DNA from 3 places in the Paenibacillus sp. FSL W8-1187 genome. Region 3 is predicted to be linked to each of the others. Evidence: riboswitches for the same ligand, from Rfam matches in the RefSeq annotation. Region 3 holds a riboswitch; each other region holds the start of a gene.

Region 1 (4,383 bases), 2.8 Mb from region 3:
AGGCATGAGCCATGCCTCGACGCCCCACAGCCGCACTGCCGCCTCCCAGAGCAGCAGCAGCGCCGCGAGCACGGCGAGCGGCGGCCACGCCGCCTTCAGCCGCAAGCGCGTTCGGCCGCCGGCCCGCGCACGCGCCGACTTAGCGCCATTGGCCGCCGCTCCGGCCCGCTCCGACGCGGCGCCATCGGCTGCCGCTCCGGCCCGCTCCGACGCTGCGCCATCGGCTGCCGCGTCGCGCCGGACGGCTTCGCGTCCGTCCGCCTCGTTCCGATCCGGCCCGCGATGGCCGCTACCGGCCATCCGGATATTTTTCGAGCAGGCGGTCCATCGAGGCTCCGCTGCCCGGATTGTAGTAGATTTTCACCTGGGAGATGACGGACGGGCAGCCGAGCTCGGCCAGCGCCTCGCTCATGCGGGCGACGACCGCGAGCAGCTGCTGCAGGTCGCCCTCCATCGTCGTCTCCAGCGGAGCGACGCGATAAGGCACGCCGGCCTCCTTGATGATGTCGATCGCCCGGTCGACGTACGGCAGGACGCTTTCTCCTCCCGGCGTCGTCGGCAAAATCTGGATGCTTACCAGCGCGTTGGCCATGTCGATGCTCTCCTCTCGTTCGAAACAGGGATCAATTTCCGTCTGCGGGCAGGAACTCGTTCGTGAACGCCTTCGCCAGGTCCGGCTTGGCGTCCATCAGGCCGTGCTCGACCATCCAGTCGGCGTACCCGTTCCACACCTCGGCCTTCTGCTCGCCCCAGCGGGCGGCGTCATCCTGGTATTTCGGGCTCAGCCACTTCTGGCTGGCGCGCACGAGCTCCGGGTTCAGATCGGGCACGGCCGCGATCAACGTTTCCGCCGCGCCTTCCGGATCGCGGATCGCGTCCTCGTAGCCGGCTGCCGCGCCGGCGACGAACGCGCGCACGAGCTCCGGCCGCTCGGCGATCAGCTTTTCGCTCGTCTGCAGCAGCGGCGTATAGTAGTCGAGCTTGTCGCTATAGTCGGTCAGATAGACCATGTTCAGCTGCTCGCCGCGCAGCTCCGCCTCGACGCCCGTCCATCCGTAGAAGATCCAGGCGAAGTCGATGTCGCGCTTGACGGCGGTGAAGAAGTCGGCGTTGCCCATGTTGACGATCTTGACCTGGCCGACATCCGCCTGCTGCTCCTGCATGAGCGAGGCGAGCACCTCCTGCTCGACCGGCGCTCCCCAGCCGCCGTACGTCTTGCCCTCGAAGTCCTTGGGCTCCTTGATGCCCTTGTCCGCCGGCGAGGCGAAGCCCGACGTATTGTGCTGGATGACCGCCGCGACCGAGACGAGCGGCAGCTCTTGCGTGCGCGCGAGCGTCAGGTTTTCCTGATAGCCGATGCCGAACTCCGCCTCGCCCTTGGCGACGAGCGTATCGGCGGCCGTCCCTTCGGGCGGCTGCACGATCTCGACGTCGAGCCCTTGCTCCTTGAAGTACCCCTTGTCGCGCGCCACATAAAGGCCGGTATGGTTCGTATTCGGCGTCCAGTCGAGCACGACCTTCACCTTTTGCAGCGGCGCGTCCGTCGCCGCCGCTCCGCCGTTCTCCTGCTCGGCGCTGCCGCCGCAGGCGGCCAGCGCGAGCGCCAGCGCCGCCGTCAGCATGCCGCTTGTCCATCTTGTCTTGCTCCCCATGTCTCTCCCCTGCTTTCTTCTCTCTCATGCCCGCATCGCCTTCGTCGCCGTCCGCCGTCCGATCCGCGCAGCCGATCCCGCCCGAACAAAAAAAGACGTCTCCCCAAGGAAGACGTCGTGATGGATCGCAGATCGAGACTTGCCGTACGGAAGCTCCCGAAAGGGCTGCTCCGCGGCGAGTCGGCTGCATACGGTTCCTACGCTGGCATTATCCAGATCAGGTGTACGGGTCGGGATGCTTCTCCCCTCTCAGCCGGCGTGCGCCAGCTCCCCAGCTATGCGGTTGTCAATAGTGCCATTATAGCAGAGCTCGGGCCGATTGCAACCGGATTGAAAAAGGACGCGGCCGGATTGCGGCAAGTCCGCAAGCCTGCAAGCCCGCAGGCCCGTTAGCGCCCTCCCGGCCGGACGCCGCTTTTGTCAGAGCCACTCCAGCTCGACGCGGACGCCCGCAGGGCGGCCTTCGTGGCGCAGCAGCAGCGTGGACGAGGCGGCATGGAACTCCGCCTCTACCGCATGGCCGCCGGATGCGTCAGCGCCCGGCCCGGCCAGCGGGGTATCCGCCGCGCAGGCGCGGATGCGGCTCGGCATGGAACAAGCGCGCAGCCTCGTGCTCACCGTCATCTCGGACGGCGACTCCGACACGTAGCGGAACCGTCCGCCTTCCCGAGCCGCGTCCCGGACGCGGGAGGAGCTGACAAGCACGGAGGCGCGCCGCGCCGCCTCCGCCGCTCCCGGGCCGGCGTGCGCAGAGCCTGCCTGTGCCGCTCCCGCTCCCGGGCCGCCGTGCGCGGACCCCGCCTCCGCCTCTCCCGCTCCCGGGCCGCCGTGCGCGGACCCCGCCTCCTCCGCTCCCGCTCCCGGGCCGCCGTGCGCGGAGCCCGCCTGCGCCGGCTCCTCCTCGCCCCAGCCGCCGGCCGCTTCGCCCAGATCGTACAGCAGGGCGTCCTCGCCCGGCGCGAGCTCGATCCGATTCCGCACCGTCAGCTCCGCGTCGAACAGATCGACAAACGCTCCCTCGAGCACGGCCGAGCCGCCTGCCGCTTCGCTCTCGTCCAGCGCATGCGCGATCACATAAGGACCGCGCCGGATGCGCAGCAAGCCGCTCTCGCGGTAGTCGTCCGCCTCGCCGCGCAGCTCCAGCGCGCGCCGGATCGCGCCGAGCACGCGCTCCGCGCCTGCCGCGGAGCGCGACAGCTCGGCCGGATGGCAGCGCAGATGCAGCAGCGCGCCCTCCCCGACGGCATGCTCGCCCGGCTCCGGTTCCCGGCCTAGCCCCATCGCCTCGAACAGATGCTGCTCGGGACGCTCGTAGACGCGGCTTCCCGCCCCGCGATTCCACCATTCGCGCACGCCGTGGAACGGATCCGAGCCGTCGCCGGCATAGATCAGCACGCCGCCCTCCCGCGCCCATTGGGCGAGCGCCTGATGGATGCCGGGATGCTCCGGCTTCATGAACTCGTAGCTGAGCAGCAGGACGCGGTAGCCCTCGAGATAGCCGGGGAACGTCAGGATGTTGTCGAGCTGGACCGGGCGCAGCGGGATGCCCTTCTTGACCGGCGGCAGCGCCAGTCCGTAAAAGGCCGAGAAGTCCAGCAGCTCCAGCTGCCGCGTCGTCAGTCCGTCCGCCGCCTTCGTGCCGTCGTAGTTGAACTCGCCTCCGTCCTCTCCCTCCCCGAGCACGTCGCCCCGCTGGTACATGGACGAGTTGGCCAGGCAGAGGCCGATGCCGGACGGTCCGGCCCCGGCGCCGGACGGATCGGGAGCCTCCTCGTGGCGATGCATGTCTCGCAGCAGGTTCATGACGGTCAGCAGCTCCGTCTTGTAGGCTTCGGGGATCGGCTCCTTGCCGCTGCCGTCCTCGGTCGGATAGTCCAGCTCGAACACCCGCCACGGCCACGGGCACACCTCGTACTGCTTCACGTCCGGATGCAGCAGGGAGGCGACGACCGTCGCCCGGTAGTTGCGGCGGTAGTCGCTCCAGCTGTAGCGCGGATTGTCCTCGATCGGATCGTGCAGGAACCACATCTCGCGGCCGGTGCCGCGCGTCAGCTCCTGCATGATGCCATATTCCAAATAGGCCGTCTCGAACGTGCGCTCGCGGCGCACGCCCCGATAGACGTTGGCCGTGCGCGCCGTGCCGGTCCAGATCTGGGCGATATAGCCGTCGCATGACGGCATCGAGACGAGCAGCGCCTCTGGGCTGACGATCCGCCACTGGGCGTAGTTGATCAGGCTGTGCGTCGGCACGTAGAAGCGGATCGCCCGATCATAGGCGACGAGCGCGTATTCCTTCATCTCGCCGCAGATGCGCTCGAGCGTGCGCGCGTACATCGCCGCCTTCAGCTTCGAGGCCCGGTACTGGGCGTCCGGCGAGCGATGCGGCTCCTGCCAGTCCTCGCCGTAATAGCTCCGCCACTCCCGCTTGAACGCCTCCTCGTAGCCCGACTGCGCCCAGAACTCCGGCTCCTCCAGATGGATCGCCTCGACGCCGCAGTCGATCGCCCGGCGGATCTGCTCCGCCAAATACCGGGCGAACGAGATCGTCGGCGCCATGTACGGCACGTCCTTGCCGTGCAGCATCGGGTCGCCGGAGCGCAGCGTCTGCGCCTCGTCCCAGTGCTCCCGCCCGTCGAACCTGCCGTACAGGTAATCCTGGTACTCGCCCCACGAGACGCCGGTCATGAGATGGATCGTGTAGCCGGCCTTCCTCCAGCCCTCGATCCGCTCG
Region 2 (4,383 bases), 1.5 Mb from region 3:
GCAACCGTCTCCGGTCATTTCGAATACAGAACATACAATCAGAAGCACCGAAACCGTTCAGGACGGCATGATGATGGTCACCGTCACGGACGCCGATCTGACGGCAGCCATTGCTTCCGCTGGAAATTCCGCTGGATCCTTGGTTATCTCGACCAACAAGGAGCAGGCCAAGCTTGTATTGACAGGCCGGCAAGTCGAACTGCTCTCAGCCTTGCCGAAGAAGAGCACGGTTGTCTTCAGCGCTGGCGGATCGTCCGTTGTTCTGCCGCTGTCTCTGATGAGCCTCGCTCCCTCCAATTCCAGTCTCGAATTGGAAATCAAGCCGGCTGCTGATTCCAGCGCTTTCGTCACTGCTTTAGGAAATGGCAAACTAATCGGCCAACCCGTCTCATTTGAGGCCGACTGGACAACTGCAGCCGGTCGCAAGCCCGTGGACATCCCGAACCATCTATTCATCACCCGAACATTCACTGTACCCGGCAGCTTCGAGCTTGACGAGGCAGGAGTGCTGTATGAAGAAGACGGTGCCGTCTCTCCCGTAGCTTCCATCTTGAGCAAGCAAGCGGACGGCACGACGAAGGTGACCGTCAGCCGCCCTGGCTTCTCGGTGTACGCCTTGGCGACTCGAACCGTGAACTTTACTGATCTTGACGACTCCGCCGCCGCTCGCGTGATCGAGGCTTTGGCCGGCAAGTGGATCATCAACGGTACATCAGCGACGACTTATTCGCCCGATGCCAGCCTGAGCCGCGCCGAATTCACCGCCCTGCTCGTCCGGGCACTCGGTCTGAAGTCAACAGCGCTCGCCTCTTTCACCGATGTAAAAAAAGGCGACTGGTTTGCTGCCGACGTGGCGGCGGCCAGCGAAGCGGGGTTGATCCAAGGCATCGGCAAGGGAAAATTCGCGCCACATGACAAAGTCTCCCGTCAGGATCTGGCTGTTATCCTGGAGCGGGCATTGAAGCTTGCCGGCATCGAGTTGACGACCGATCAAACGGTCGCTTACACAGACCTGGCACATGCGGCCGCTTATGCCAGAGAAAGCATCCAGAAGCTTACGAACGCGGGCGTCTTGAACGGTTACTTGCTTTCGGGCAAGACCTATTATCAGCCCAACGCCCCGGCTGACCGTGAATTCGCCGCCGTAGCCCTGTACCAATGGCTCCTTAAGGCCAAGCTGATGAACGGATTCGATTTGAGCTAGTTTGAACTACCAATAGATTAGAAACTTAAGTTTAAAACCACATGCGAGAACACTCCTTGTGGTTTTTTTTTATTATTTGTAGAATGAAAAGTTCGAACTTGACGACACCTGAAAGACAGCGTATATTCAAAACCAAGATATCCACTAGGGGCGCCCGCAAGGGCTGAGATAAAGCGAAGCTTTGGTCCCTTTGAACCTGATCTGGGTCATGCCAGCGTAGGAAAGTGGTCGAATCGCGCAACGTTTGTATCGGTCTGCGTCCATTCGCCGCTTCCTGTCCGGGAGGCGGCTTTTTTGCGCCTCGCCAAGCGGATGGGAAGGAGGCGACGACGTTCGGATAAGAAGGGGAAAGGCAAAAGAGACAAGGGCGGCACGGTCGGAAGGCTTCGCCGGCTGCCTTGCGTCGAAGGCGGGGGAATCACTCCCATCCGGACTGCCCTTGAACCCTTCTCCCGAAGCCCGCCCCAACCTGGCGGCGGGCGCAGACCTGGCCAAGCCCCTCCGTGCCGGCTCGAGGGCGAGCCGTCACGGAACGATGCGCGAGCACGGCTTTCTTTGCTCTCTAGCCTCCTAGCGGATATTCCACAACCGCGAGGAGGTTTTTTTCATATGCCCATCCTGACGAAGCCGCTGCCGGGGAGCCGCAAGGCCTACATCGACGGAAAGACGCCGGGCGTGCGCGTGCCGGTGCGCGAGATCGCGCTGACGGACAGTGACATGCGCGGACAGCAGGTGCCCAACGAGCCGGTGCGCGTGTACGACTCCAGCGGTCCGTATACGGACGAAAGCTATGTCGCGGACATCCGGCGCGGCTTGCCCGCCTTGCGAGAGCGCTGGATCGCGGAGCGAGCCGACACGGAAGCCTACGACGGCCGCGAGGTGCGTCCGGAGGACAATGGCTTTACGGATGCGGAGAAGGCGGCGGCAAAAGGCGCGGAGCGGTTCCCGCCGACCGGCCGCAAGCCGCTGCGGGCGAAGCCCGGCCGCAACGTGACGCAGCTGCATTACGCGCGGCGCGGCATCGTGACGCCGGAGATGGAGTTCATCGCCCTCCGCGAGGGCATGGAGCCGGAGTTCGTGCGCAGCGAGGTGGCCGCCGGCCGCGCGATCATCCCCGCCAACATCAACCACCCGGAGATCGAGCCGATGATCATCGGGCGGCATTTTCATGTGAAGATCAACGCCAACATCGGCAACTCCGCCGTCGCCTCCTCGATCGAGGAGGAGGTCGAGAAGATGACGTGGGCGACGCGCTGGGGCGCGGACACGATCATGGACCTGTCCACCGGCAAGAACATCCATACGACCCGCGAATGGATCGTGCGCAACTCGCCCGTCCCGGTCGGCACGGTGCCGATCTATCAGGCGCTGGAGAAGGTGAACGGCAAGGCCGAGGACCTCAGCTGGGAGGTGTTCCGCGACACGCTGATCGAGCAGGCCGAGCAGGGCGTCGACTACTTCACGATCCATGCGGGCGTGCTGCTGCGCTATGTGCCGCTGACGGCGAAGCGCGTGACGGGCATCGTCAGCCGCGGCGGCTCGATCCTGGCGGCGTGGTGCCTCGCTCATCATCGGGAGAACTTCCTGTACACGCATTTCGAGGAGATCTGCGAGATCATGAAGGCGTACGATGTCAGCTTCTCGCTCGGCGACGGCCTTCGTCCCGGCTCGATTGCCGACGCCAACGACGAGGCGCAGTTCGCGGAGCTGGACACGCTCGGCGAGCTGACGAAGATCGCCTGGAAGCATGACGTGCAGGTGATGATCGAAGGCCCCGGCCATGTGCCGATGCACCTCATCAAGGAGAATATGGACCGCCAGCTCGCGGTGTGCGACGAGGCGCCTTTTTACACGCTCGGTCCGCTGACGACGGACATCGCGCCGGGCTACGACCATATCACGAGCGCGATCGGGGCGGCGATGATCGGCTGGTTCGGGACGGCGATGCTGTGCTACGTGACGCCGAAGGAGCATCTGGGCCTGCCGAACAAGGAGGATGTGAAGGAGGGCGTCATCACCTACAAGATCGCTGCCCATGCGGCCGATCTGGCCAAGGGCCATCCACGCGCGAGGCTGCGCGACGACGCGCTGTCCAAGGCGCGCTTCGAGTTCCGCTGGCGCGACCAGTTCCATCTGTCGCTCGATCCCGAGCGGGCGATGAGCTATCACGACGAGACGCTGCCCGCCGAGGGCGCGAAGACGGCGCATTTCTGCTCGATGTGCGGACCGAAGTTCTGCAGCATGCGCATCACGCAGGACATCCGCGACTATGCGGAGCGCGAGGGGCTGGAGACAGCGGAGGCGATCGAGGCGGGCATGAAGGAGCAGGCGGACGCCTTCAAGGCGGGCGGCGGCAAGCTCTATGCTTAAGGAGAGCCCGACGGAGAGAGGGGCCATCGTCGGCGGGACCGGTCAGACGGAGGAAGGAGCGGCCTTAGGCGAGGTCGGTCGGACGGAGGGAGAGGCGGGTGCAGGCGGGGCCGGACGGATGAAGCCAGAAGCGAGAGCAGGCATGGTTGGCGGGACAGAAAAGGCCGGTCGGACGGAGCCAGGAGCGGTCGCAGGGCTGAGCGCGGAGAGGCGCGAGCGCTTCTCGCGGCAGATGCGGTTCGCGCCGATCGGCGAAAAAGGCCAGCTGGCGCTATTCCGCTCCCGCGTGCTGATCGCCGGAGTCGGCTCGCTCGGCTGCGCGCTGGCGCAGCATATGGCGCGGGCGGGCGTCGGCTCGATCGTGCTCGCCGACCGCGACTATGTCGAGTGGAGCAATCTGCAGCGGCAGATGCTGTTCGACGAGGAGGACGCGCGGCAGTGCCTGCCGAAGGCGGTCGCGGCGGCGAAAAAGCTGCGTCGCGTCGACAGCGGGCTGGCAGTGGAGGCCGTCGTCGCCGACCTGACGGCGCCGGGCGCGCTGGAGAAGGCGGCTGCCGGCTGCGATCTCGTGCTCGACGGCACGGACAACGCCGCGGTGCGGCTGCGGCTGAGCGACTGGTGCTTCGCGCATGGCGTGCCGCTGCTCTACGGCGGAGTCGCCGGAGCCTCCGGCATGAGCGCGCCGCTCGTACCCGGCGCGACCTGCTGCCTGCGCTGCCTGATCGGCGGCGAGGAGGAGCAGGAGAGCGGCGAGACATGCGATACGGTCGGCATGCTGTCGCCGGCGGTGGAGCTGGTCGCGGCGCTGC
Region 3 (4,383 bases):
AGCGGATCGGCGCGGAGCATGAAGGCCGGACCGTGCATGCGGTCCGCTTCCGCGTCATAGGGCCGGGCGATGCGGGCACGCTGACCGTGTACTTGTCGCAGGACGGCAAGACCGTACTCGGCAAAGAGCGGGCCCGCTAGCGGATTTTTTCCGGCTGCAGCTCCATCTGGCGCGTCCGGGCAGCCGGCAGCCCGACTTTTTCCGGCTGCAGCTCCGGCTGGCGCGTCCGCGCGGCCGGCAGCACGACTTTTTCCGGCTGCAGCTCCGTCTGGCGCGTCCGGGCGGCCGGCAGCACGACTTTTTCCGGCTGCAGCTCCGGCTGGCGCATCCGCGCAGCCGGCAGCCCGACTTTTTCCGGCTGCAGCTCCGGCTGGCGCGTCCGCGCGGCCGGCAGCACGACTTTTTCCGGCTGCAGCTCCGGCTGGCGCATCCGCGCAGCCTGCAGCACGACTTTTTCCGGCTGCAGCTCCGGCTGGCGCATCCGCGCAGCCTGCAGCACGACTTTTTCCGGCTGCAGCTCCGGCTGGCGCGTCCGCGCGGCCTGCAGCACGACTTTTTCCGGCTGCAGCCTCTACTCGCGTTGCTCCAGCCTTCCTCCCTGCTTGCCCGCGCGATCCAACCTCGAAAACGAAAGGAGCCTTCATCCACGGTGTGGATGAAGGCTCCTTGTCGACGCGCTGACGATTCTAAAGGGGGCTGAACCTGCCCTTCGCGAGCCGCCGGCCCTGGGCATCGGCGGCCCTGGCAGGCTTGACGCTCGCCTGCGCCTCGCCGGCGCTTAGGCGCGGGCCGCGCCGCCTACGCTCGCTCCGCGCCTACGCCCGCCCCTGCGTCCGCACGCTGCCGTCCCCCGCCTTACGCCCGCGCCGGAGCCGGGACATCCTGCGGATGCGGCTCCGTCACCAGCGCGACGGCATCGGCGTTGCTCTGCACCTGCTGCGGATTTTTGCAGCCGGGGATGACCGACGTCACCGCCGGATGGCGCAGGCACCAGGCGAGCGCCCATGCCGCCATGTCGACGCCCTCCGGCACTTCTTCCGCAGCGATGCGCTCCACTTCCTCGAGGCGGCGGCGCACCTGCTCCGCATCCTGGCGGTGGCGCACGTCGGTCGCGCCGAACTCCGTGCCCGGCTTGTACTTGCCGCTCAGGAAGCCGCTCGCTAGCGGCACCCGCGCCAGCACGCCGAGATCCTGCGCCTCGCAGGCCGGGAAGACGCGCTCCTCCGGCTTGCGGTCGAGCCGATTGTAGACGACCTGGATCGCCTGCGAGCCGACCCGCGTCGAGGCCTCGGTCTGGTGGAGGTTGTCGTTGCTGCCGATGGAGGTGCCCAGATGGCGGATCTTGCCTGCCTGCACCTGCTTGTCCAGCGCCGTCCACAGGTCGTCGTTGTCGAACGCCGCGTCCGGACCCGAGTGGAACTGGTACAGGTCCACGTAGTCGGTGCGCAGCGCTTTGAGCGAGGCGTCGAGCTGCCGCACGACATCCTCCGCGTCGTACACGTCGGTCCGCTTGAACCGCTCGTGGAAATGATGGCCGAACTTCGTGGCGACGATCCAGTCCTCGCGCCTGCGGCGGCTGAGGTACCCTCCGATGAGCTGCTCCGACAGATGGTCTCCGTAGCATTCCGCCGTGTCGATGAGGTTGATGCCGAGCTCCGCGCCCTTGTCGAGAATCGCGTCCGCCTCGTCCTGCGAGAAGTCCATGCCCCACTCCCCGCCGAATTGCCAGGTGCCGATGCCGACGACCGACACGTTCAGCTCCGTTTTGCCCAAGCGACGATATTTCATTGGCCAATCCCTCCTTTTCTTCCAGCTTACCCGCCTTTGAAAACGGATGCAACCGCCGACGCCCTCAACTCCGTCCGCAATGCCCGTCCTGCCGCCCGCCGGCACTCCCTATTGCCGAACCGGATTTTCCAAGGTATAGTAAGAGCACTTTCATAGCATGCATGGGGGCTCGATGAAGTCGGGCTGAGACTGCGGCCGCATGCCGCTGACCATTGATCTGATCTGGGTAATGCCAGCGTAGAGAGAATGCATCGCGCCAACTTGGGAAAGGCCCTGTCCGCTTAGGGACTTCCGTCCGCCGCTCCGTCCGGGCGGGCGGAGCCTTTCCTGTCCGGCCTGCCGCGTGCAGGCCGGCCGAGTCCTGCGTTCCGCCGCCATAGGGGGACGCGAGGCGCGCCTGTCCGATTCCATCTGCCCGCCGGCTGTCCGGCGGGCTTTTTTTCGCATCCGCCGACAGCAGCCGCTCCGGGATCATGCCGCTGTGAGAGACCGATTCCCCATCCGAAAGGAAGCTGATCCCATGTCCACCGCACCAGCCTCCGGCCGCGCGACGCGCGCCGGCAATCGCCTCACCCTCGCCGACATCCTCGTCACGATCGTCGTCTCGGTCGTCTTCGGCCTCGTCTACAAGATCTGGGGGCCGATGTACGACGTCCTCAAGCCGCTCGGCCTGCACGCCGAGCAGCTCAGCTACGGCATGTGGTTCATGGCCGGCACGTTCGCGTTCCTGCTCATCCGCAAGCCCGGCGTCGCCATCCTCGCGGAAGTCGCCGCCGCCGCGATCGAGGCGTTCCTCGGCGGATCGTGGGGCATCTCGACGCTCTGGTACGGCCTGTTCCAGGGCCTCGGCGCCGAGCTGTTCTTCGCGCTGTTCCTGTACCGCAAGGCCGGTCCGATCGTCGCCGTGCTCGCCTCCGTCGGCGCCGCCGTCGCCTCGATCTTCATCGACCGCTACTACGGCTACATCGACCAGCTCGCGTTCTGGAACTACGCGCTGTTCGTCTCCATGCGGCTGCTCGGCAGCGTCGTCATCGCCGGGCTGTTCGCCTGGGCGCTCGCCCGCGCGCTGGAGCGCACCGGCGTGACGAGCCTGCTGCGTCCGGCTTCGGCCAAGGACTACGACGCGCTGGATGGCTGAGCGGATGAGCGGCCTCAACCGGGGCGCGGCAGCGCCGGGTAACGAGGCGGAGTCGGGGAACGCGGAGGAGTCGGGAAAAGCGGCCAGTCAGGACGCGGAGCGCGCGGCTGCCGGCTCGCTGCGGACGGAAGCCGCCGGAGCGCCTGCCCGGAGCGGCGCTGCGGCCGTGCCGGTCGCGGCCGAGGCGATCGGCCTGCGGCTCAAGTACCCCGGCGAAGAAGCGCCGCTGCTGTTCCGCGACCTCGACGTGACGATCCGGCGCGGAGAGAAGGTGCTGCTGCTCGGACCGAGCGGCTGCGGCAAGTCGACGCTGCTGCAGGTGCTCGGCGGCCTCGTGCCGTCAGCGATCCCGATTCCGCTGAAGGCGGAGCGGCTCGTCGTGCCGGAGCGGCCCGGCTACGTGTTCCAGGATCCCGAAGCGCAGTTCTGCATGCCTTATGCGGACGAAGAGATCGCTTTTGCGCTGGAGAACCAAGCCGTCCCCCGCGAACAGATGCCGGAGCGGATCGCGGCCTGCCTCGAGCAGGCCGGGCTAGAGCTGCCCGACCCGCACACGGCCGTCTCGGAGCTGTCCCAAGGCATGAAGCAGCGGCTCGCCGTCGCCTCGATGCTGGCCGTCGATCCTGACGCGCTGCTGCTCGACGAGCCGACCGCGCTGCTCGACCCGGAAGGCACAGCTCAGGTATGGGACGCGCTGCGCCGCATCTGGGACGGCCGGACCGTGCTCATCGTCGAGCACAAGATCGACCTCATCGCCGGGGATATGGACCGCATCCTGCTGTTCTCGCCGGACGGACGGCTGGAGGCGGACGGCCCGCCGGAGGAGATCTTTCGCGACTGCCGCGCGCAGCTGCGTCGCTACGGCGTCTGGTACCCGGGCTTCTGGGACGATGAGGCAGCGGCAAAGGCAGGCCGCTTCGGCTCCACGGACGGCGGAGCGCATGCGGGAGCGGCGGCTCCGCTCGATGCGGCCGACGAGACTCATGTCTTGCCGCATGCGCCCGTTCCGGCCGGCGGCGGGACGCTTCTCGCAGCGGCAGCGGCAGCGCCAGGCGCGGACGCTTCTGCCGCGGCTGCACCCGCTGCAGGCACGCCGCCGCTTCCCGCCCCGCTGCTGGAGCTGGACGGCTTCGCCGGGATGCGGGGCCGCGAGGTCAAGGTGCGCGCCGACCGGCTGTCCGTCTGCGCCGGCGACTGGATCGCCGTCACCGGAGCCAACGGCGCCGGCAAAAGCACGCTGCTGCTCGCCATCATGCGGCTCGTCCGCAGCGAAGGGCGGATGCGCCTTTTGGGCGCGCCGGAGGCCCGGCTGCGCAAGCCCCGGCAGGCGGCGGAGCTGGCGGCGTACTGCTTTCAGAACCCCGAGTTCCAGCTCGTCACGGACAGCGTCGCCGAGGAGCTGGCGTTCTCGATGCCGGAGCGGCTGTCACCGCCCGAGCGGGACGGCCGGGTCCGGA

The links. A riboswitch is a leader RNA that binds a small molecule or an ion and turns the genes downstream of it on or off. The one in region 3 is predicted to bind thiamine pyrophosphate.
Region 1: linked by a shared signal. The riboswitch ahead of NYE40_RS13895 (ABC transporter substrate-binding protein) and the one ahead of NYE40_RS01935 (ECF transporter S component) in region 3 are both predicted to bind thiamine pyrophosphate.
Region 2: linked by a shared signal. The riboswitch ahead of thiC (phosphomethylpyrimidine synthase ThiC) and the one ahead of NYE40_RS01935 (ECF transporter S component) in region 3 are both predicted to bind thiamine pyrophosphate.

What each region holds. Positions count from the first base shown of each region.
Region 1 is NZ_CP150181.1:3,188,818-3,193,200, forward strand. It holds gene NYE40_RS13885 (ABC transporter permease) at 1-300, opposite strand, end outside; gene NYE40_RS13890 (MTH1187 family thiamine-binding protein) at 290-592, opposite strand; gene NYE40_RS13895 (ABC transporter substrate-binding protein) at 624-1,652, opposite strand; TPP riboswitch at 1,829-1,936, opposite strand; gene NYE40_RS13900 (hypothetical protein) at 2,073-4,383, opposite strand, start outside.
Region 2 is NZ_CP150181.1:1,940,636-1,945,018, forward strand. It holds gene NYE40_RS08310 (leucine-rich repeat protein) at 1-1,204, shown strand, start outside; TPP riboswitch at 1,341-1,444, shown strand; gene thiC (phosphomethylpyrimidine synthase ThiC) at 1,814-3,574, shown strand; gene NYE40_RS08320 (ThiF family adenylyltransferase) at 3,693-4,383, shown strand, end outside.
Region 3 is NZ_CP150181.1:411,253-415,635, reverse strand. It holds gene NYE40_RS01950 (hypothetical protein) at 1-140, shown strand, start outside; gene NYE40_RS01945 (hypothetical protein) at 137-550, opposite strand; gene NYE40_RS01940 (aldo/keto reductase) at 856-1,788, opposite strand; TPP riboswitch at 1,940-2,049, shown strand; gene NYE40_RS01935 (ECF transporter S component) at 2,309-2,926, shown strand; gene NYE40_RS01930 (ABC transporter ATP-binding protein) at 2,931-4,383, shown strand, end outside.